Regions from separate parts of the Marinomonas posidonica IVIA-Po-181 genome, predicted to be linked through region 1. Evidence: predicted binding sites of a transcription regulator. Region 1 holds the regulator's gene; each other region holds the start of a gene.

Evidence for each region. Region 1 encodes FNR, which switches genes on or off when oxygen is low (the NO sensors DNR and NnrR bind a similar motif). Its sites were predicted from a motif close to TTGATNTANATCAA; they were not measured.
Region 2: a site for FNR is predicted at 2,147-2,160, ahead of MAR181_RS08285 (cytochrome-c peroxidase). Genes of this name have one in related genera too.
Region 3: a site for FNR is predicted at 3,565-3,578, ahead of MAR181_RS01620 (histone deacetylase family protein). Genes of this name have one in related genera too.
Region 4: a site for FNR is predicted at 2,017-2,030, ahead of trhP (prephenate-dependent tRNA uridine(34) hydroxylase TrhP). Genes of this name have one in related genera too.

The regions. Positions count from the first base shown of each region.
Region 1 covers NC_015559.1:1,867,539-1,872,609, reverse strand. The annotation lists gene MAR181_RS08825 (SprT family zinc-dependent metalloprotease) at 1-98, shown strand, start outside; gene ttcA (tRNA 2-thiocytidine(32) synthetase TtcA) at 201-1,037, shown strand; gene MAR181_RS08815 (YfaZ family outer membrane protein) at 1,048-1,617, shown strand; gene MAR181_RS08810 (adenine phosphoribosyltransferase) at 1,702-2,244, opposite strand; gene fnr (fumarate/nitrate reduction transcriptional regulator Fnr) at 2,268-3,029, opposite strand; gene hemN (oxygen-independent coproporphyrinogen III oxidase) at 3,052-4,422, opposite strand; gene MAR181_RS08795 (alpha/beta family hydrolase) at 4,560-5,071, shown strand, end outside.
Region 2 covers NC_015559.1:1,760,701-1,765,771, forward strand. The annotation lists gene minC (septum site-determining protein MinC) at 259-984, shown strand; gene minD (septum site-determining protein MinD) at 1,036-1,845, shown strand; gene minE (cell division topological specificity factor MinE) at 1,847-2,101, shown strand; gene MAR181_RS08285 (cytochrome-c peroxidase) at 2,273-3,496, shown strand; gene MAR181_RS08290 (aldo/keto reductase) at 3,596-4,651, shown strand; gene fusA (elongation factor G) at 4,793-5,071, opposite strand, start outside.
Region 3 covers NC_015559.1:367,496-372,566, reverse strand. The annotation lists gene cysW (sulfate ABC transporter permease subunit CysW) at 1-576, shown strand, start outside; gene MAR181_RS01630 (sulfate/molybdate ABC transporter ATP-binding protein) at 573-1,661, shown strand; gene MAR181_RS01625 (YgjV family protein) at 2,021-2,572, shown strand; gene MAR181_RS01620 (histone deacetylase family protein) at 2,604-3,527, opposite strand; gene MAR181_RS01615 (bifunctional acetate--CoA ligase family protein/GNAT family N-acetyltransferase) at 3,819-5,071, shown strand, end outside.
Region 4 covers NC_015559.1:2,480,150-2,485,220, reverse strand. The annotation lists gene MAR181_RS11520 (NADPH-dependent FMN reductase) at 1-265, shown strand, start outside; gene MAR181_RS11515 (YfhL family 4Fe-4S dicluster ferredoxin) at 310-561, opposite strand; gene trhP (prephenate-dependent tRNA uridine(34) hydroxylase TrhP) at 572-1,918, opposite strand; gene MAR181_RS11505 (TonB-dependent siderophore receptor) at 2,134-4,242, opposite strand; gene MAR181_RS11500 (HP1242/YdcH family protein) at 4,489-4,767, opposite strand.

The sequences.
Region 1 (5,071 bases):
AAAAGGGGGTTGAATACATTTGCAAGCAATGCCATTCCTGTTTAACCTTCATCAAAGACATGCATCAGACAGAAAGCGCCACGTCAAACGACATGTAAATAATGGATTTTCATGCACATTTTATGCTTCTATTTCATTTTTGATGCGATGTTGCTGAGCTTATAGTAAAATGATCTTGTTTTATTTTTAGTGTGTGAATAATGGATTTAACAAATCGTCCCAAAGAAAAACTGGAGCTTAATAAGCTTCAAAAGCGTTTGAGAAGACAAACGGGCCAAGCCATTGCGGATTTCAATATGATTGAAGAAGGCGATAAGGTCATGGTCTGTCTTTCAGGCGGCAAAGACTCTTACACTATGTTGGAGATCTTAAGAAATTTACAAGCCAGCGCCCCCATTGATTTTTCAATTGTGGCGGTGAATTTGGACCAAAAACAACCCGGCTTCCCAGAACATATTTTGCCAGCCTACCTGAAAGAAACGGGGGTAGATTTTCATATATTGGAGCGTGATACTTACAGTATTGTGAAGGAAGTGGTGCCAGATGGTAAAACCACTTGTGGACTTTGCTCACGTCTACGCCGGGGTTCACTTTATGGATTTGCAGAAGAGATTGGTGCGACAAAAATTGCACTAGGGCATCATCGTGATGACATTCTAGAAACATTATTTTTGAATATGTTTTTTGGTGGACGTCTCAAATCTATGCCACCTAAACTATTAAGTGATGATGGCAAGCATGTAGTCATTCGTCCTCTCGCATATTGCAAAGAAAAGGATATTGAGGCTTTTTCCGAATTGAAAAACTACCCAATCATTCCATGTAACTTATGCGGTTCCCAGGAAAACTTACAACGCCAAGTAGTTAAAGACATGCTACAAAAATGGGAAAAAGACTATCCAGGCAGAACGGACACTATGTTCACTGCGATGCAAAATGTTGTACCTTCTCATTTAGCAGACACAGAACTTTTTGACTTTAAAGAGCTGAAGCAATCCCCATCAGCTTTTGATCGATTGAACATTATTTCACTATAGGATTTGAGAAATGAATTTGAATATTAAAACCGTTTTTTTAGCGTTTGGCCTTTTGGGTTCTACTATTGCAGGAGCATCTACGGCTGGAGTCAACTTAACAAACGAAACGGTTCAAGGTAATGTAAACCTAGATATGGGCTCTTTTGGAATTGGCGCTGGTCTATCTCACGATAAAGATGAATCCACTTCAACTGGTTATCTTGGCTTAAGTGTTCAAGATTCAGAAGGTGGCGGTGGACCACTAGAAATAGGTATTGGAGTGCGTTTATACGCAATAGATGCAGAGCTTGAAAATGACGATGATGAACTCTCTCTTGCCTTAACCCTAGGTGGCTGGTACCGCTATACATTGCAACAGGCGAATCGAATCAGCCTCTATGGTTCTGTTTATTATTCACCAGAAGTCCTTTCCTTTACCAACTTGAATCATATGTACACTTATGATTTCCGCTTAGAATATATGACCATGAGAAACGCCCGCGCTTATTTGAAGTATGGCAATACTGTCATTGTCTATGAAAATGGATCTCGTAAAGAAACAAACAAAGGCGTATCTATTGGTGCAACGGTTGATTTCTAACAAAGCTTAATGTCAAAAGAGACTAAACGCTTGTAATAAAAAAGGTGACCATAAGGTCACCTTTTTTATTTATGGAATCACTTATTATTCGCCGTCAAAAGCACAAAGACTGTAAACAGGCACATTACTGTCTCTCAACTTTTGGCTACCACCTAAGTCAGGTAAATCAATAATGGCAGCGACTTCTTTAATATCAGCACCTTGCTGAGTAAGGAGCTTTATCGCCGCAAATAAGGTACCACCAGTAGCAATGAGATCATCAAAAAGCAAAACATGATCGCCTTCTTTCACAGAGCCTTGTTGAATTTCAAGTTCCGCTTCGCCGTATTCCAATGCGTATTTCTGAGAAATTGTCTTACCTGGTAATTTTCCTTTCTTACGCACTAGAATAAGCGGCTTTTGCAGTTCATACGCTAGAACGGCCGCAATCAAAAAACCACGCGCATCAATGCAAGCAATGTGAGTGATATCAGAGTCAATATAGCGATGAATGTATGCATCCACAACCATCCTCATTCCTTTTGGGTCACTAAAAATCGGGGTGATATCCCGAAAACTAATACCTTCCTTTGGCCAGTCTTCTACCGTTTGAATGAGTGATTTGACATAAAAATCATCGTAGAGCATCTCTAAAATTGCCTCTGTATTAATCAAAAGTGTGCAATTTTATCACAATCATTGGCCACGCCAACGAGTTTTTGCATTTCTTCAAAATTAACAATCTCAATCTCTTTACCATCCACATGAATCAATTCATTTTTTTGAAAACGTGTGATGACACGACTAACAGTTTCGACCGCAAGACCAAGGTAATTACCAATCTCACCTCGAGACATGGACAATCGAAAAGACGAAGCAGAGTAACCACGACGTTTAAAGCGATTTGATAAGTTAAGTAGGAATGAGGCCACTTTTTCATCTGCATTTTTTTTCCCTAGCAAAACCATCATTTGCTGATCATCAGAGATCTTACGACTCATGATCTTGAAAATTTGATGTTTAAGTGAGGGGATTTGTGTAGATAGTTCTTCCAAATGACTAAATGGTATTTCACATACCGTCGTTGTTTCTAGTGCTTTTGCAGAAACAGGGTAGGTGCTTGAGTCAATCCCACTCAAACCAAGCAATTCACTCGGACAATAAAATCCAGTAATTTGCTCTTCACCTAATGAGGTGATGTTATAGGTTTTGAGCGTGCCTGAGCGAACGGCGTATAAAGAATCAAAACTATCACCCTGCCTAAATAAGAACTCGCCTTTTTTAAGAGGTTTCTTTCGCTCAATAATTTGATCTAATCGGTTGATGTCTTCATCCGCTAAAGCGATGGGCAAACACAATGCACTCAAACTGCAATTTTGGCATTGAGACGTTAGTTTACTGCTGAACCTTGGCTGCGTGTGTGTGATAGCCATGTATATTCTCCCTAATCCTGATCTAGATAACTTTAGAATATTTGATTGTCCCATTAAGGTATTTGTCAAAAACCATACAAATGCCACGTATTAACAACCTGCCGCGCCCTGTGACTTGAATCCCTGTCTTTTTTTGAGAACCGATAAACTCTAACATGCCATCATTAAGCATAGGTTGGAGCTTCTCAAGTTCATTTTCGAAATATTCGGAAAATCTAATGTTATATTGATTTTCAATCTTGTCAAAGTGTAATGAAAACTGGGATATTAAGGACATAATGACATCATGACGTATTTTGTCATCTGTATGGCTGATATAGCCTCTCGCAATGGCTAACTGACCCTTTTCTATACTGCCTTTATAATCAGTTAAATCTACATGGTTCTGCATATAAACACCATGCAGGTTACTGATACCAGAGACACCAAATGCCACCAGATCCGTATCTGCATGTGTCGTATAGCCTTGGAAGTTACGATGAAGATGACCCGTTTTTTGGGCCAGCGCAAGGGAATCCTCAGGTTTGGCAAAATGGTCCATACCAATGTATTCATAACCTGCGTCAACCAAATATTGAATGCTCATTTTTAGTATAGATAACTTTTCACTGGCGATAGGCAAACTTTCTTCTGGAATGCGCTTTTGCGACCGAAAACGTTCGGGTAAGTGAGCATAATTGAATAAAGAGATCCGCTCAGGCGATAGTTTAATCACTTCATCAAGGGTTTTACGAAATGCTGTCTCAGACTGAAATGGTAAACCATAAATTAAATCAAAGTTAATGGATTGGATACCGAGTTCACGAGCCTCCTTCACCAAATTAGTCACCAGATCGATCGATTGGATACGATGAATAGACTGCTGAACTTTTGCATCAAAGTCCTGAATTCCCAAACTAATCCGATTAATGCCCATCGTCACTAACAGCGCTAATTTTTCACGATCAATTTCCCTAGGATCAATTTCAATACTGTAATCTTGGGAGCCATCATTGATCAGATTAAAGTGCTGACGAATGTAATCGAACAAGGTTTTAATGTTCTCTTGGCTTAGAAAAGTCGGTGTGCCACCGCCAAAGTGTAATTGCGTTACCTGACGTTGATTGTCCATCATTAGGCTTCTTAGGCGCATTTCCTCACCAAGAAGTTCAACATAGTCTGTGGCCTTGTGGTATTGCTTTGTCACAATTTTATTGCAGGCACAGTAATAACAAAGATTGGCACAAAAAGGGATGTGAAAATATAAGCTTAGTGGTAAATCGGATGGCGCCATCATTCGATCAATCAAGGCAATCTTATTGATGCTTGAATCAAATTGTGGTGCCGTAGGGTAAGAAGTATAACGAGGGCCGGACAAGTCATACTTTGCAATTAAAGCGTCATCCCAAATCATGATGTGTTCCTATTAAAATTTCTAATAGAAAGTTTACTCTTTCGTTTGATGTGGATGCCTGACACAGATCAATAAACTTAGACCAACTCAACACAAAACTTTATAATAAGCTTTATTTTCCACAGATTTAAAACCTTATGACACTACCTTTTTATGTGGCTCACGGTGCTGGAGCAGGGCATCTAAGTGACTTTTTGATTCAGCTTAAACAGTCTCTACAGAATGCATCATCGACAAAAGTAACCCCGGTTACCTTTGATTATATGACACAACAAGAGGCCACTGGCAAACGAAGACCGCCGACTCAATTTAAGAGATTGGTAGTAGAATATGAACACTGTCTATTGAATGAAACGGCGTGTGTGGTAGCTGGTAAATCAATGGGAGGGCGTGTTGCGACCCAGTTATCAAAACTTGATCAGGTTAAAGCGATTGTGTGTTATGGTTTTCCATTTTATCCACCTAGAAAGCCAGAAAAGCACCGTTTGTCTTTTTTAGAGAACCTAGAAAAGCCATGTTTGATTATTCAGGGAACTCGAGACCCATTGGGGAATTTGGATTGGGTTAGCCAACAAAAGTTGCCCCAAAATGTAGAAATTCATTGGGTTAATGGCGCTGATCATGACTTCAAAGTTTTAAAGAAATACAA
Region 2 (5,071 bases), 110 kb from region 1:
CAAAAGTTTTCCCCAGATTAATGGGAACAAGTATGTAAGTAACTTGTAAAATATCAATAGAATCATAACGTTAAAAGATCGCTCATTATTGAGCACACAAGCCACATGAGGCACTATAAGGGAGCAAGTGATCGTGTTTCTTTATTGTAATTTGCGTTTCTTTCGTCTGTGGCCTTGGTAGAATGCTGCGCTATCAAGGTCATGCTGTATTTTTTGCGTATGTGGCCATGTTTAGACTGTTAAATAAGGATACTGTAGATGACTGATTCTGGCTTCCAATTAAAAGGAAGTGTGGTTACTACTATTTTATTGGAGATTCACTCGTTTTCATTAGAGGGAATCGTCATTCAATTAGAGAAAAAAATTGCGCAAGTACCAAACTTCTTTAATCAGGCACCGATCATAATTGATCTGTCAAAGATGAAGCGCGGTATTCGCATTGATGAATTTGAAGCATTGATACAAGCCATTTCGCCACTTGGATTAAGTGTCATAGGTTGGCGCTGTGATCCTGATGCTCTGCCGGTATGGCATGCTCAAGTATCGATCGCTTTATTGCCTGCCAGTAAAGCTCGTGCGATTAATATGGCACCAATAACCTCAACCGATGTCAGTCCAGATGTCGTAGTAAAAACGATCGTTGAAGAAAAGTTGGTTCCACAAGCGACAAAAGTGATTACTAAACCCATTCGTTCAGGTCAGCAAGTGTACGCGGAAGGGGATTTGATTGTGCTAACGCAAGTCAGTGCCGGTGCTGAAGTGTTGGCTGATGGCAATATCCATGTTTATGGTGCTTTGCGTGGCCGTGCTTTAGCTGGCGTCAAAGGAGATTCAGCAGCGCGAATTTTTTGTAAAAGTATGGAAGCCGAGCTGGTTTCTGTTGCGGGTAATTTTATGCTGAGTGATGCATTGCAGAAGATCGTTTGGAAAGACAGTGCTCAAGTGTATTTAACGGACGAACAATTAGAAGTGGTTCCGTTGTAGTTTTATAGATTAATTAAAATGGCTTATTTCGAGTCATTGGAGGATAAAGCATTGGCAAAGATTATTGTCGTTACCTCAGGTAAGGGTGGTGTTGGAAAAACAACGTCGAGTGCAGCAATTGGTACTGGCATTGCAATGAAAGGGCATAAAACTGTCATCATAGATTTTGATGTGGGTTTACGCAATCTTGATTTGATTATGGGCTGTGAACGCCGAGTGGTGTATGACTTTGTGAATGTCATCAATAAAGAAGCGACGCTGTCACAGGCATTGATTAAAGATAAGCGTACCAAAGGCTTATTTATTCTGCCTGCGTCACAAACCAGAGATAAAGACGCGTTGACAATCGAAGGGGTTCAAGGCGTTCTAGAAGAGCTTTCTAAAGAGTTTGATTACATTATTTGTGATTCCCCTGCAGGTATTGAGAAAGGGGCTCAGATGGCTTTGTATTTTGCTGACGTTGCGATCGTCGTAACGAATCCAGAAGTGTCTTCGGTGCGAGATTCGGATCGTATTTTGGGGATCTTGCAAAGTAAGTCGAAACGTGCGGAAGAGGGTAAAGAGCCAATCGAAGAGCATCTTCTTTTAACTCGTTATCATCCAGAACGTGTTGCGCAGGGTGAGATGCTGAGTGTGTCGGACGTGGAAGATATTCTGGCCATTCCATTATTAGGCGTTGTTCCAGAGTCCGAAGCCGTTTTGAAGGCATCGAACCAAGGTACACCGGTAATTTTAGAGACTGACGCTGAGGCAGGCATGGCGTATACCGATGCTGTTGATCGCTTAATGGGAGAAGAAAAACCATTACGCTTTTTGGACGTTCAAAAGAAAGGCTTTATTAAGCGCCTGTTAGGAGGTTAGTGTGGGTATTTTTGATTATTTTAAAAGCAAAGCTGAGCCAAGCTCAGCTTCTGTAGCAAAAGACAGACTGCAAATAATCGTCGCGCATGAACGCACTAAACGACAGCAGCCTGATTATTTGCCGCAAATGCAGCAAGAAATTATCGATGTCATTCGAAAGTATGTGCAAATTGGCAGTGAAGATGTGCAGATTCAGTTAGACAATACGGATGAATGTTCTGTTTTAGAATTAAATGTGACCCTTCCTGAACAATAATACGTATTCATTTTAGGTTGGCCTAGGAGGCATTTATCACTTTGTTTGATATACATCGTGGTAAGTGCTTCGATAGGGCGAAATTAAGTAATAATGATTGTCATTATTTTACTGAGTTTTGTCTTGGGTGTATCATGCCTTTCAAAGTGAAAACAAAATGCTGAGTAGTCAATGATTTTTCGAATTTCTTTGGGCATAACTGCCGCTATTTTATTGGCTGCTTGCAGTGAGCCAAGCCAAGTTGTCAGTCAAACTAAAGTGGTTAAGCAGGTTAAAACGCCTCAGCATAAGGCGTCTAAAGAGTTGCCTATCCCTGTGTCAGATCCAAAAGCCTTGTTGGGATCACAGTTATTTTTTGATACCAATTTATCAAAAGAGCGAAATCAATCTTGTGCAACATGTCATGCAATCGCCACGGCGTTTGTTGATAAGCGCATTGAGGCTTTAGAGGGTGCGGTATCCTTGGGCAGTGATGGTCATTCAATGGGTGGCCGTAATGCTCCAACGGCGGGTTATGCTGCCTTTTCCCCGGCTTTTCATCAAATGTCTAACGGCGAATACCGTGGTGGACAGTTCTTGGATGGCCGAGCTTCAGGATTGGTGGAACAAGCTCAAGGCCCATTCGTAAATCCGGCTGAAATGGCTTTGCCAAATGGTGATGCTGTTGTTCAGAGGGTGAAAGAAAGCCCTCAATATCTACAGTCCTTCAATGCCTTATATGGTGAAGGGGTCTTGGATGATCCTAAAGCGGGCTATGATGCCATTGCTGATGCCATCGCTAGCTTTGAGAAAACCGAACTCTTTATGCCATTCGATTCAAAATATGATAGAGCGTTACGTGGAGAAGTGACATTGACGCCGCAGGAAGAATTGGGAAAGACCTTATTTTTCTCACAACAGTTTACCAACTGTAATGCTTGTCACCAATTGAATAGCTCACCCTTAAATCAGCAAGAAACCTTTACAAATTACGAATACCGAAATATTGGTGTGCCTGCGAATCCGGCCTTAGTTGCGCAGAACGGCGGTGCCATTGACCGTGGGTTATTGGATAACCCTGATATCAATGATCCTAAGCAAGCGGGTAAGTTCAAAGTTCCTTCTTTGCGAAACGTCGCGGTGACAGGGCCCTATATGCATAATGGGGTGTTTAAAGATCTGCGTACTGTGGTGTTGTTCTATGACAAATATAACAATCCAACGCGTACGATTAATCCAGAAACTGGAAAGCCTTGGGCAGAACCGGAAGTGGCGGACAATATTGACTTTGTCGAGTTGGAAAAAGGTCCAGCGCTTCCTGATCAGCGAGTTGATGCGATTGTGGCTTTCTTGCAGACACTGACCGATCAACGCTATGAGTCTCTATTGGAAGGCTCCAGTGCTGCTGAAAATTAGCTTTTAAATTAACGCTCTTCTTGTTTTCATTGATAAAACTGGTCTGATGGCCAGTTTTTTGTTTTCATGGGTACTTTCTTTTTCCTAAGAAGGATGTGAATGATGAAATATATGTCATTAGGGCGAACGGGGTTAGAGGTTTCAAGGGTTTGTTTGGGGACTATGACCTGGGGAACTCAAAACACGCAAGCGGATGCAGATGAGCAGATTGAATATGCTTTAGATAACGGCGTTAACTTTATGGATACGGCAGAGATGTACTCTGTGCCTCCGTCACCACAGACTTACGGTAAAACTGAAACCATTATTGGTGATTGGTTATCTCGACATCCTTCTAAGCGTGATGATTTTGTTTTGGCTACCAAAATAGCTGGGCCGGGATTGAGTTATGTGCGTGATGGTGGTCCTATTACTGGACAGGCTGTGATTGATGCAGTGGATGCTTCATTAAAGCGGCTGCAGACAGATTACATCGATTTATATCAATTGCACTGGCCTAACCGTGTGTCTCCTCATTTTGCCAAACACTTTCCAAACCGGATTCGTTTTACGAATGTGGATGGTGCAGAGCACTCTAATCAGATGTTGGATATTTTGCAGGGCATCGATGCGTGTGTAAAAGCAGGCAAGATTCGCCATTTTGGTTTGTCTGACGATACCACGTGGGGCATTAACGAATATATTCGTTTGAGTGAGCAGCACAACTTGCCAAGAGTGGCATCGATTCAAAACGAGTTTAGTCTATTGCATGCCAAAGATTGGCCTTACCTAGTTGAAAACTGTGTTCATGAAGATGTCGCCTATTTACCTTGGTCACCATTGGCCGCAGGGGCGTTAACAGGTAAATACCTTGGTGGCGCTCGTCCTGCAGGGAGTCGATGGAGTTATGAGCAGCGTAACGGTACTTTCCGTGACACCCCCTTGGTCGATAAGGCGGTTTCAGCGTATTTAGACGTTGCTAAGGCTTATAATATGACGCCAGCACAATTGGCATTGGCCTGGTGTGATCAAGTGGATGGTGTAACTTCGACCATTATTGGGGCGACGTCATTAGATCAATTGAAAGAGGACATGGCTGCCTTTGACATGGCCCTTAGTGAGCAGGCATTAAAAGACATCATGACGGTCTTTAAAGAGTATCCTGTGCCTTTCTAAGGCTTTCAGTCCTTTGTCATAGATGAAAAGCTGGCCGCATGTTATGTGTCCAGCTTTTTTATTGCTTCACTGTCGACAAGCTAAAAGCAATAGAGCAAAAAAAAACCGATGCAAGCATCGGTTTTTTTTGCTCAAGAAAGATTATTCTTGGCTTTTCTTCTCTTTTTGCGCAGCAATAACCGTTTCAGCTACGTTAGAAGGACATGGTAGGTAGTGAGAGAACTCCATAGAGAACTGACCGCGACCAGATGTCATTGTACGTAGTGAACTGATGTAACCAAACATTTCAGAAAGAGGAACGTCGGCTTTAATACGAACGCCAGTTGCACCTTTCTCTTGGTCTTTGATCATGCCACGACGACGGTTCAAGTCACCGATTACGTCACCAACGTGATCGTCTGGCGTGAACACGTCAACTTT
Region 3 (5,071 bases), 1.5 Mb from region 1:
TTAATGACCTTAATGGACATCCCCTTCGCAGTATCACCCGTTGTGGCAGGTTTACTGTACTTATTGTTGTATGGCAATAATGGCTGGATCGGTTCTTGGCTGTACGACCAAGACATTCAGTTGATGTTCGCTTGGCCTGGCATTGTCATGGTCACCGTCTTCGTTACTTGTCCGTTTGTTGCACGAGAACTCATTCCATTGATGCAACAACAGGGTCGAGAAGACGAAGAAGCCGCCGTCATTTTAGGCGCTTCTGGCTGGCAACTCTTCCGTCGCGTCACCTTACCGAATATAAAATGGGCGCTCATTTATGGTGTCATTCTAACCAATGCCCGTGCGGTGGGTGAATTTGGTGCTGTCTCTGTGGTGTCGGGTAATATTCGTGGTGAAACCAACACCTTACCACTGCATGTGCAACTGCAATATGAGGATTACCAAGCGGCCGCGGCGTTTGCCAGCGCTTCTTTATTAGCCTTGATTGCTTTGATCACGTTATTGTTTAAAGCTTACATTGAATGGCGCCAAGAAAAACTTATGCGACATGAATCAGACCAAGAAAAGCAGGTAGCAAAATGAGCATTCTGATTGAAAATATTTCCAAACACTTTGGCTCATTTCAGGCCTTATCGCCCTTGTCATTAGACATTAATGAAGGCGAAATGATTGGTCTACTGGGTCCATCCGGTTCTGGTAAAACCACCCTATTACGCATCATTGCAGGATTGGAAGGCGCAGATTCAGGTCGAATTCAGTTTGGTGACCGCGATGTCACCAATCTACATGTTCGTGACCGTCGTGTAGGGTTTGTGTTTCAGAACTATGCCCTGTTCCGTCATATGACTGTGGCCGATAATGTAGCCTTTGGCTTAGAAGTGTTACCCAAGTCAAAGCGTCCTGATGCCGCCACCATTCGTAAACGCGTCATGCATTTACTCGATATGGTTCAGCTTGGCCACCTAGCACAACGCTTCCCATCTCAATTATCTGGAGGTCAAAAGCAACGTATTGCTTTGGCCAGAGCATTGGCCACACAACCAGAGGTGCTGCTGTTAGATGAACCTTTTGGTGCCTTGGATGCCAAAGTGCGTAAAGAACTACGCCGCTGGCTACGTGGTTTACATGATGAGTTAGGATTTACTAGCGTGTTTGTTACCCACGATCAAGAAGAAGCCCTAGAGTTGTCGGATCGAGTCGTGGTGATGAGTAATGGTCATATTGAACAAATTGATCAACCAGGCGATCTATATGCCTCACCAAACAGCCGTTTTGTGTTTGATTTCTTAGGCAATGCTAACGTTTTTGATGCGCAATTTAACAACGAGAAATGGCAAAACGGTGTGGCCAGTCTTCAGTTACCAGATGAGGCACCACAAAAAGCAGGGCAAATATATCTACGCTCGCATGAATTCCATGTTTCTTCAGTCGCCACCGAATACGCTTCATTACCACTGAAAGTCATCGCCATAAACCTTATTGGCGCTGAAGTAAGATTGGAGCTTGACCCAATTGATTGGCACTGCGACAACATCTGGGAAGTGGATTTGCCTCACAAAGCCTTTGATAAGCATTGCTTTGAAAAAGGCCAAACTGTCTTTGTTACGCCAAAAGCAGGTTACTTCTTCGCCAATGGTCAGGAAACATCACAACCCGTATACTGGTAATGTTAAAGATGGTTTCACTCTAGGTCGTAATGCAAGCGGCTATTTTTGATATGGACAGATTGTTCATTCATTCTGAACCCTTTTGGAAGCAGGCAGAATATGACGTTTTTCCTTTCTGAGGTGCACCAATAACGCCTCAGAAAACCGACCTGCGTTAAGAGTAATTGAAAGGTATTAACCTTCCTGCTCACTCTTGCCCTGATAGACCATTTCTCTGATAAGACTGACGTTCAGCAGACTTATTGCACCTTCCCTAGGCGTCATCATTTCATAGAGTCTTCTTTATGTCGCTCTTAGTCATGATGACGACACTGATAATCCATATAATTTTTTGTATTTCATATAGCCTTAGAAAATATATGATTGAAAAAAGTGGTCATCAATATTTTATATATTTCCAGGGACGACATCATTTGGACAATTTTGTTTTATCTCAATGCCTATTAATTTTTACTATTTTTTTTGACTTAATATCCTTTCAATTCAAAAAAAGAAAAATCATAGTTTTTTGTTTTTTCCTAGCCGCTGCATTCAACGCCACTCATTTTTACCTTCTGGAACAGCCAACTGCGGCTTGGCTAATGTTTATGGGAAGCGTTCGATATTTTGTAAGTATCTTTTTTCCATCAAGAAAAGTAGCCATTCCTTTTTTGATCATACCAATTGCTGTGTTATTTTTAACCTTTACAGGCATCGCAAGTATTCTTGCTTGCTTAGGGTCAATGATTAAAACCTCTGCCGTTTTTTGCAAACATGATAAGAAACTAAGACAATTCATGATGGTTGGAACGGTTTTCTGGATTATTAATAATGCCATTGTTCACTCACCACTAGGCGTTCTCATGGAAGTGCTTTTTCTTACAAGTAATCTGATTGCATATTATCGATATTATATTAATCGTACTCTTTAAAAACGAACAACCCTTTATTGAAAGCACCATTTTATAAGTGCATCAAACTACGAATATGACAAAAGGCAGCACGTCCTAAGGCATCAATGTTATAGCCGCCTTCCAACACAGAAACAATACGACCATCACAATGGCGTTCTGCCGCATCACACAACTGTTCAGTGATCCAAGTGTAATCGGCTTCATCCAACCTTAATTGTCCCATTGGATCTTCTTTATGCGCATCAAAGCCTGCTGAGATCATGATCAACTGTGGTTTGAAGTCATTCAGTGCAGGCATTAATTGATCCATTATGACTTGCCGGAAAGCTGCGCTCCCTGATCCAGCCTCAAGAGGCATGTGCAGAATATTGTCATGGGACGCTCCAGGGTCACTGTAAGGGTAAAAAGGATGCTGATAGCTCGAAGCATAGAGCACCTTTTGATCTTGCTTGAAGATGTCCTCTGTACCATTACCATGATGGACGTCAAAGTCCACAATGGCGACTCGCTCTAAACCATATTGAGCGGTAGCGTACCTCGTCCCCACGGCAATGTTATTAAACACACAAAAGCCCATCGCTTTATCAAACTCAGCATGATGACCTGGCGGACGAACGGCACAAAACGCATTATCGACTTGTTGCGTCATCACCAAATCCACCGCTTTCACCACGGCGCCCGCTGCATACAAAGACGCCTCTAATGTATGTGGCATCATAATCGTCTCAGCTTCCAGTTCTACATGCCCTTCCTCAGGTGCACGAGCAAAAATCGAGTCCACATAATCTGGCTGATGAGCCGCCACTAACTGCTCTCGAGTAGCCATTGGCGCTTCTATATGGCGTAAGAAGTCCATCAACTGACCATTAATCAGACGATTCTGAATGGCACCCAGACGTTGTGGTGATTCTGGATGATCTGCGCCCATGTTGTGTTTATCACAATGAAAATGCGTTACGTAGGCCGTCGTCATGTGAATCCAAAATAAAATGATTATGTTTAAGATGATCTTGCGGTATATCAAGCCACATTACCGTCAAAACCGTCTACCCTACCATAGTCTACAATTCTTACTTTGAGTATGTATGCTATTGTTTAGGGAAGTTACGAACAAGTCCACTGACAACAGCAACGATTACTAGATTGCGAATGCCACACACATGTGGGAGTCAGCGTATACTTGTTTCGAATTAGACAGGCTCTCTTCTATTTCGAAGCAAGTTTCACCGACCAATATTGAACATTTAGGCAAGGAGACAACCCCGTGAGTCAACACGCATTGCAACCCCTTCTTGCTCCTAAATCCATGGCCATACTAACCGGAGACGACTCAGATAATGCACTATTGTTCGCATTATTAAACTCATTAGGCAAATCTCCAAAGTCCTGTCCCGTTTATTTAGTAGGTGTAAAACCGAGCCGGTCTTATGATTTCCCTCATTGCGCGTCTTTAGATGAACTAAATGCGCCCGTCGACCTTGCAGTATTGGTCGGCCTTTATCCTAATACCAGCATGCAAGACATTATCGCCGCCTGTGGTAAAGCCAATATTCATTCTCTACTAATGCTGTCTTGGACAGACACCTCAACAGACGAACTCACAGAGGCCCTTCGAGAGCATAATGTTCGTCTACTCGGACCCAACAGTTTTGGTGTATGTCGGCCCAAACAAGGAGTGTTTGCATGGCTAGGCTTAACCCAGCCTTTGACTGGCAAGCTTGCCCTTATGTCACAATCGGGTACAGTGGCCAGTGCTTTAGTGGACTGGGCTAGCTGGCAAGGCATTGGCTTCTCACAAGTCGTCGCCATGGGGTCCCCTGTTGATGTGATGCCATCACAGGTCTTGGACTACTTATCTCGGGATTTCGACAGCCAAGCCATCTTGATGTACCTTCAGAAAATAGGGCGTCCGACACGCTTTCTCAGTAGCTTAAGAGCAACAGGTCGAAGCAAGCCTGTTGCTGTGGTCGCCGAGCATGCTATTGGCGCAGATCAACGTGTCTTGGATGCGGCCCTTAGTCGTACCGGTGCCGTCCGTGGTAGACGTTTAAACGATCTGATTGCTGCCGCTTCGGTGATGACCAATGCAAGGCGAGTTAAAGAAGGCTCTCTACTCATCATAGGGAACGGCGCTGGTCCTGGAGAATTAGCGGCCCAGCGAGCCATGGAATTAGGCATTGATCTGCTGACACCAGAAGGGCCACTCCAGCAACAACTCGAGCAAACCATGGCGGGGCGTGGTGGCATTGGCACCGTCACCACCGTATGGGCCAGTAGCGCAACCGATCTGTTTATTAATCTCGCTGCAGATGCTCTCAATAATGAGGCCTGTGGGGCGGTATTGCTCACCTTGAGCCCAACCGCTTTGATCGACATTGATTCACTTTATGAGCTGATTACGCAACTGCATCGTCAACAGAAAAAGCTGGTCATGGTCTGTTTGCTTGGTGGTGGAGGCATGACAAAAATGCGAACGCGTATTAATGAAGCGGGCATTCCGACCTTTAGAACCCCCGA
Region 4 (5,071 bases), 610 kb from region 1:
GCTTGGCATGAGAAACTTTTTGGCAGAACTGGGCTGTTTGTCCGTGTCGGCTATGGTTCATATTCCAAAAGCTCAAGAGGTCTTATGCGAAGACGGCAGCTTGCAAGCAGGTGAAGACGAAAGCGCTTGGTTTGACTATTTTGGTCGCAGCTTTTATCAATTGGTTTGGTGGGCGGAAGCGACCAAGCAACAGCGTGGCGTGGAAGACCCTTTTACCCATGCGAAAGTCTTTAAAACTAAGCCTTCGCAACGTAACGCTCCCTGATACTTAGGCCTACATCAGACTCTTAGGCCGATAGAAATAACCCTCTAGACATCAAAGTGCAGTTCAACGAACTTTTCGTAGAGCTGCGCTTCGGTTTCTTGTCTAGCCGGATCTGGCTTGACGCAATCAATTGGGCAAACCGCGACACAAGTAGGCTGGTCGTAGTGCCCCACACATTCTGTGCATTTTTCAGGGGCAATTTGGTAGATCTTTGGCCCCATGCTAATGGCGTCATTAGGGCATTCTGGTTCACACATGTCGCAATTAATGCAGCGTTCATTGATCAACAAAGCCATCTTGTTACCTTTATGCTGTGGCTTGTTTGTGAGGCTGTCGGGTGGTTTGACCGTCTGGCAAATTGCGCAACAGTATGCCCATAGAAGCATCTATACCTTCCGGGCAGGGGAGACTGACAATGTGGCCGCTGCCTTTGGCGACGTCAATGTCTTGGTCTTTTTTATCCCACAGCTGAGTGAGGGTGAAGGTTAGGTTGCCTTGCGGTGTCATTAATTCCAATGAATCGCCCACACAGAAGCGATTTTTGACTTCCAGTGTCAGTTTGTTGTTTTGGCAAGATAAGACTTCGCCAACGAACTGCTGTTGATGGCTGACAGAATTGCCTGTTTCGTAGTTTTGCAAATCCACATGGCGATGGCGCTGCAAAAAGCCATCGGTGTAGCCGCGATTGGCAAGATTCTCTAAATTGTCCATCAATTGTGGGTTAAAGCCTTTTCCGCCCACTGCATCGTCGATGGCTTGGCGGTAGATTTGTGCGGTTCTGGCACAGTAATAGAAAGACTTGGTTCGGCCTTCGATTTTTAGTGAATGAACCCCCATTTTCACTAGGCGCTCTACGTGTTGAATCGCCCGTAAATCTTTTGAATTCATGATGTAGGTGCCATGCTCGTCTTCGAAAGCCGGCATGTATTCGTCTGGACGACCCTGTTCTTGCAGTAGGAAAAGTTGCTCTGTTGGCTCTTGAATTTGCACTGCTGAGTTGGCTGTTGCGATGATTTGTCCGCTGTCGTCTTGTGTGGCTGAGTGAGCATTGTACTGCCAGCGACAGGCGTTGGTACAAGCACCCTGGTTTGGATCGCGTTTGTTCATATAGCCAGACAGTAAGCAACGCCCCGAGTAAGCCATACATAACGCCCCATGGACGAAGACTTCCAGTTCCATTTCAGGTACTTTCATGCGGATCTCTTCGATTTCATCTAAGGACAATTCCCGGGACAAAATGACACGTGAGATGCCTTGTTGTTGCCAGAATTTCACAGTGGCCCAGTTCACCGCATTGGCTTGAACGGACAGATGGATTGCTTGATCAGGAAACGCCTCGCGAACCATCATAATAAGGCCAGGATCCGACATAATGAGTGCGTCGGGCTTGAGGTTCACAACTGGGGTTAAATCGTCAATATAGGTTTTCAGCTTGGCATTATGAGGCGCTATGTTGCTCACCACATAGAGTTTTTTCCCTAACTCATGGGCTTCATTGATGCCGATTTCAAGTTTTTCCAGATCAAACTCATTATTGCGCACTCGAAGGGAATACCTTGGTTGGCCCGCGTATACCGCATCGGCACCGTAAGCAAAAGCGTAGCGCATATTTTTTAACGAACCGGCTGGCGACAATAATTCTGGTGTAAACATAGTGACGGAACTCTGCAATAGAAAACGCGCGGAGTGTAACTTCCTTAAGGACGAACTCAAGTCGTTACGCCACCTTTATGAGACTATTCGTTAGTATTTTGACCTAGATCAAATGTCTGTTGCGGCATGTGGTGTGACCTAACAAAAAAAGCGGGCTTATAAGCCCGCTTTATGTTGGTTTTTATTGTCCCACTCTTATGTCGCTTGATTACACCTTAAAAGTCATAAGCGGCACTGACATAAACTCGGCGACGCTCGCCCACGAAGGAGCCAATTTTTTCGGTAAAACCACTGACCGCGTATTCTTTGTCAAACAGGTTTTTGACATTGACTTGGAACTTCCAGTCTTGCCAATGAGTTTGCCAAGACAAATCGTAAACCGTATAAGGTTTGACTTTTTGACCCTGACGGTTGATCTGACCACTCACGTAATCCGAGCCCAAGGCGATGGAAGACTGAATAGCTGGGAAGTCGTAGCGTGTCCAGGCGCCTAACTGATGATAAGGTGTGTTGGCAAAACGGTCACCATCGGCATATTGAATGCCGTCGTTTGCGTCCTTAACGACGGTATCGTTATAGGCGTAACTGACGTTGGCTACCCAACGTGGTGTAATGTCTGCCATGACGTCCAATTCGACGCCTTTACTACGGACTTTTCCTATGGCGACCAGCAGATCACTGTCGTTGGGATCCTCCTGTAAAATATTTTCACGGATGATGCGGTAAGCGGCCAAGTTGATGTTTAACTTATTATTAAGCCAGTAGCTGCGCACCCCAACTTCTAACTGACGGCTTTCTTCAGGGTCGAATGGACCACCCACACTGTCCTGTTGATCCTCTGCGTCTTGTGGTACAAAGCCTGTTGAAATGGAGGCGTAGGGCTTCCAAGTCTCATTGACATGATAGCTGGCACCAATGCGAGTGGAGTAACCAGTATCGTTATATTGCTTTTCACCATCACTGGATGTGTGATCTTGGTAGCTTTCTTCAAAGCGGTCAATACGGATGCCACTGAGTAAATTCAGTTTATCGGTTATCTGCCACTGGTCTTGGGCGTATACACCAAGACGATCTGAAGTTGTGGCCTCATCTGTTTTAAGGTGCATGGTGTAATCGCTGACATCGTCTTGACCATAGACAGGATCGGTCAGACTCAGATTGGACACACCATCCGCTGTTTTGCTGGCTCGGTAGTATAAAAAGCTATTTTCTTCATGGAGGTAGTCACTGCCAAACAGAACTGTGTGATCGCCCAGTTCGGCAATCAGATTACCGGCTAATGTGATGCCTTGACGAGTACGCACTTGGTCACGATATTGACGCTGAGTGGTGTCCATTACACCGTCACTGTCCGTGTCTAATAAGCCGACGACTTCGTGGTATTTTTGGGTTTCGGTATTCTCAAAATAGCGTAGAGCGACATTGCTTTCTAACCAGTCATTGATGCTGTGGTCAAGACGCGCTTGGAAGACTTGGGCATCCAACTCTTGGTAATCGGATTTCTCGTTGTTGTTCCATGAGGTATCGGCTAAGAAGTTGCCATCATCATCGGTTGGAATGCCACGTAAACGAGCACCGGAAATGTATTGGTGAATGTCTGTGTATTGCACCGTTAAGCTGTTGTCTTGATCAATGTCCCAAGCGTACCCAAGATCAATGATTTGGTTTTCTTCTTCCACATTGTTGCGGTAAGAATCTTGTCCATCGGAATAAAGGCCGACACGGTAGCGTTGTGACGCATCTTCGTTAGCTGGGCCTGATGACTCAATGCTGCCACTTAGGAAGTCTTTATTGCCGGCGGTGACTTGCAGGGTATTTTGCTGTTCATAGGTTGGCTTTTTCGTCACATAGTTGATCACGCCACCCGGCTCACCAGCACCATACACGGCACCAGAAGGGCCTTTTAGTACTTGAACTTGCTCTATGGTGAAGAGTTGTGGGATGGAGAAGCTTCCAAATGGATCGCCTTTTAAACCATCGTAAAGGATCTCATCTTGCGAGAAGCCACGTAAAGTTACGGTTGATACATTGTTTTGCGACATACCTGAAATCGAGCGATATAAGTCGGTAATCTGGCGAGCCGCTTGGTCTTCCATTAAGGTTTCCGTGACAACCTGAACCGATTGAGGTGTGTTGTCGATACTGGTCTCGGTTTTAGTGACCAGATTGGTTTCATCTTCTTTGTAGTAGGATAGAGCGCGGCCTTGCACTTCTAATGCCTGTAATTCAATTGTGCCATCATCCGTTGTTGCTTCTGCAAATGCGATACATGAGAACGTCAGAGCGCCACATGCCTGCATCATCAAAAAGGTTTTCTTAAACATGGTGAGGGTGTCTCTAGATCAGGGTTACAAAGTTTGGCATGATAATGATTATGAGAATGATTTACAATAAGTTTTGTAGGCGAATTCTGACACGTTATTGGCGGATTCTATTGGGCGTTGTCTTGTTTGTGAGTTATTGGGTCGGCTTTTGCGATTCGCTAGAGTATAAGTGGCTTAGCGTTAGAAGCGGGGAAATAAAAGAGCGCTGAACAAAACAGCGAGCCAGAGAGGCTCGCTTTTCCAATGTTAGCAGGCTTGTAAGGATAAGGCTTTTTCGGCTGCCGCTCTACTGGCTCTGATATAACCTTGTAATGTGTCTTTGAGCTGTAGGCGTTGTTTTTTAAGAGTTTCTTCTGCATACGTCGTGGAAGGGATCAATTCGTGTTCCATCTTTTCGATCTCATGGGTCAGGTGATTGTATTCATCAAATAACTTTTTGAAATGCGCATCTTCCATTTTTAAGCAATGGATATCGTCTTTGTATTCTGGAAATTCATTTACTAAGTTGTGATCTGAAATTGGCATAGTGTCCTCCGATCTGCATTAACCAAAATTTAGGAAGAAGCGAACAAGTCCACACTGGCTAGGGTTACGGCTTCGGCAACTACTCCTGCGTTGCTCTAACCTCCTACATCCATTAGGGGTCAGCGAGTGTTTTTCTGAATGAGACTGCTCTCTTCTATCCGAGGTAAGTTTTACTGTCCAATATGGAACATATTGGCAAGAAGCTTAACAAAGAATAAAGAAAGCTTAGACTACGTCCTTTAGGTCTTCCAGAGAAATGGCGTTTTTTTGTTAAGAGTAATTGCAAGGTATTAACATTCCTACG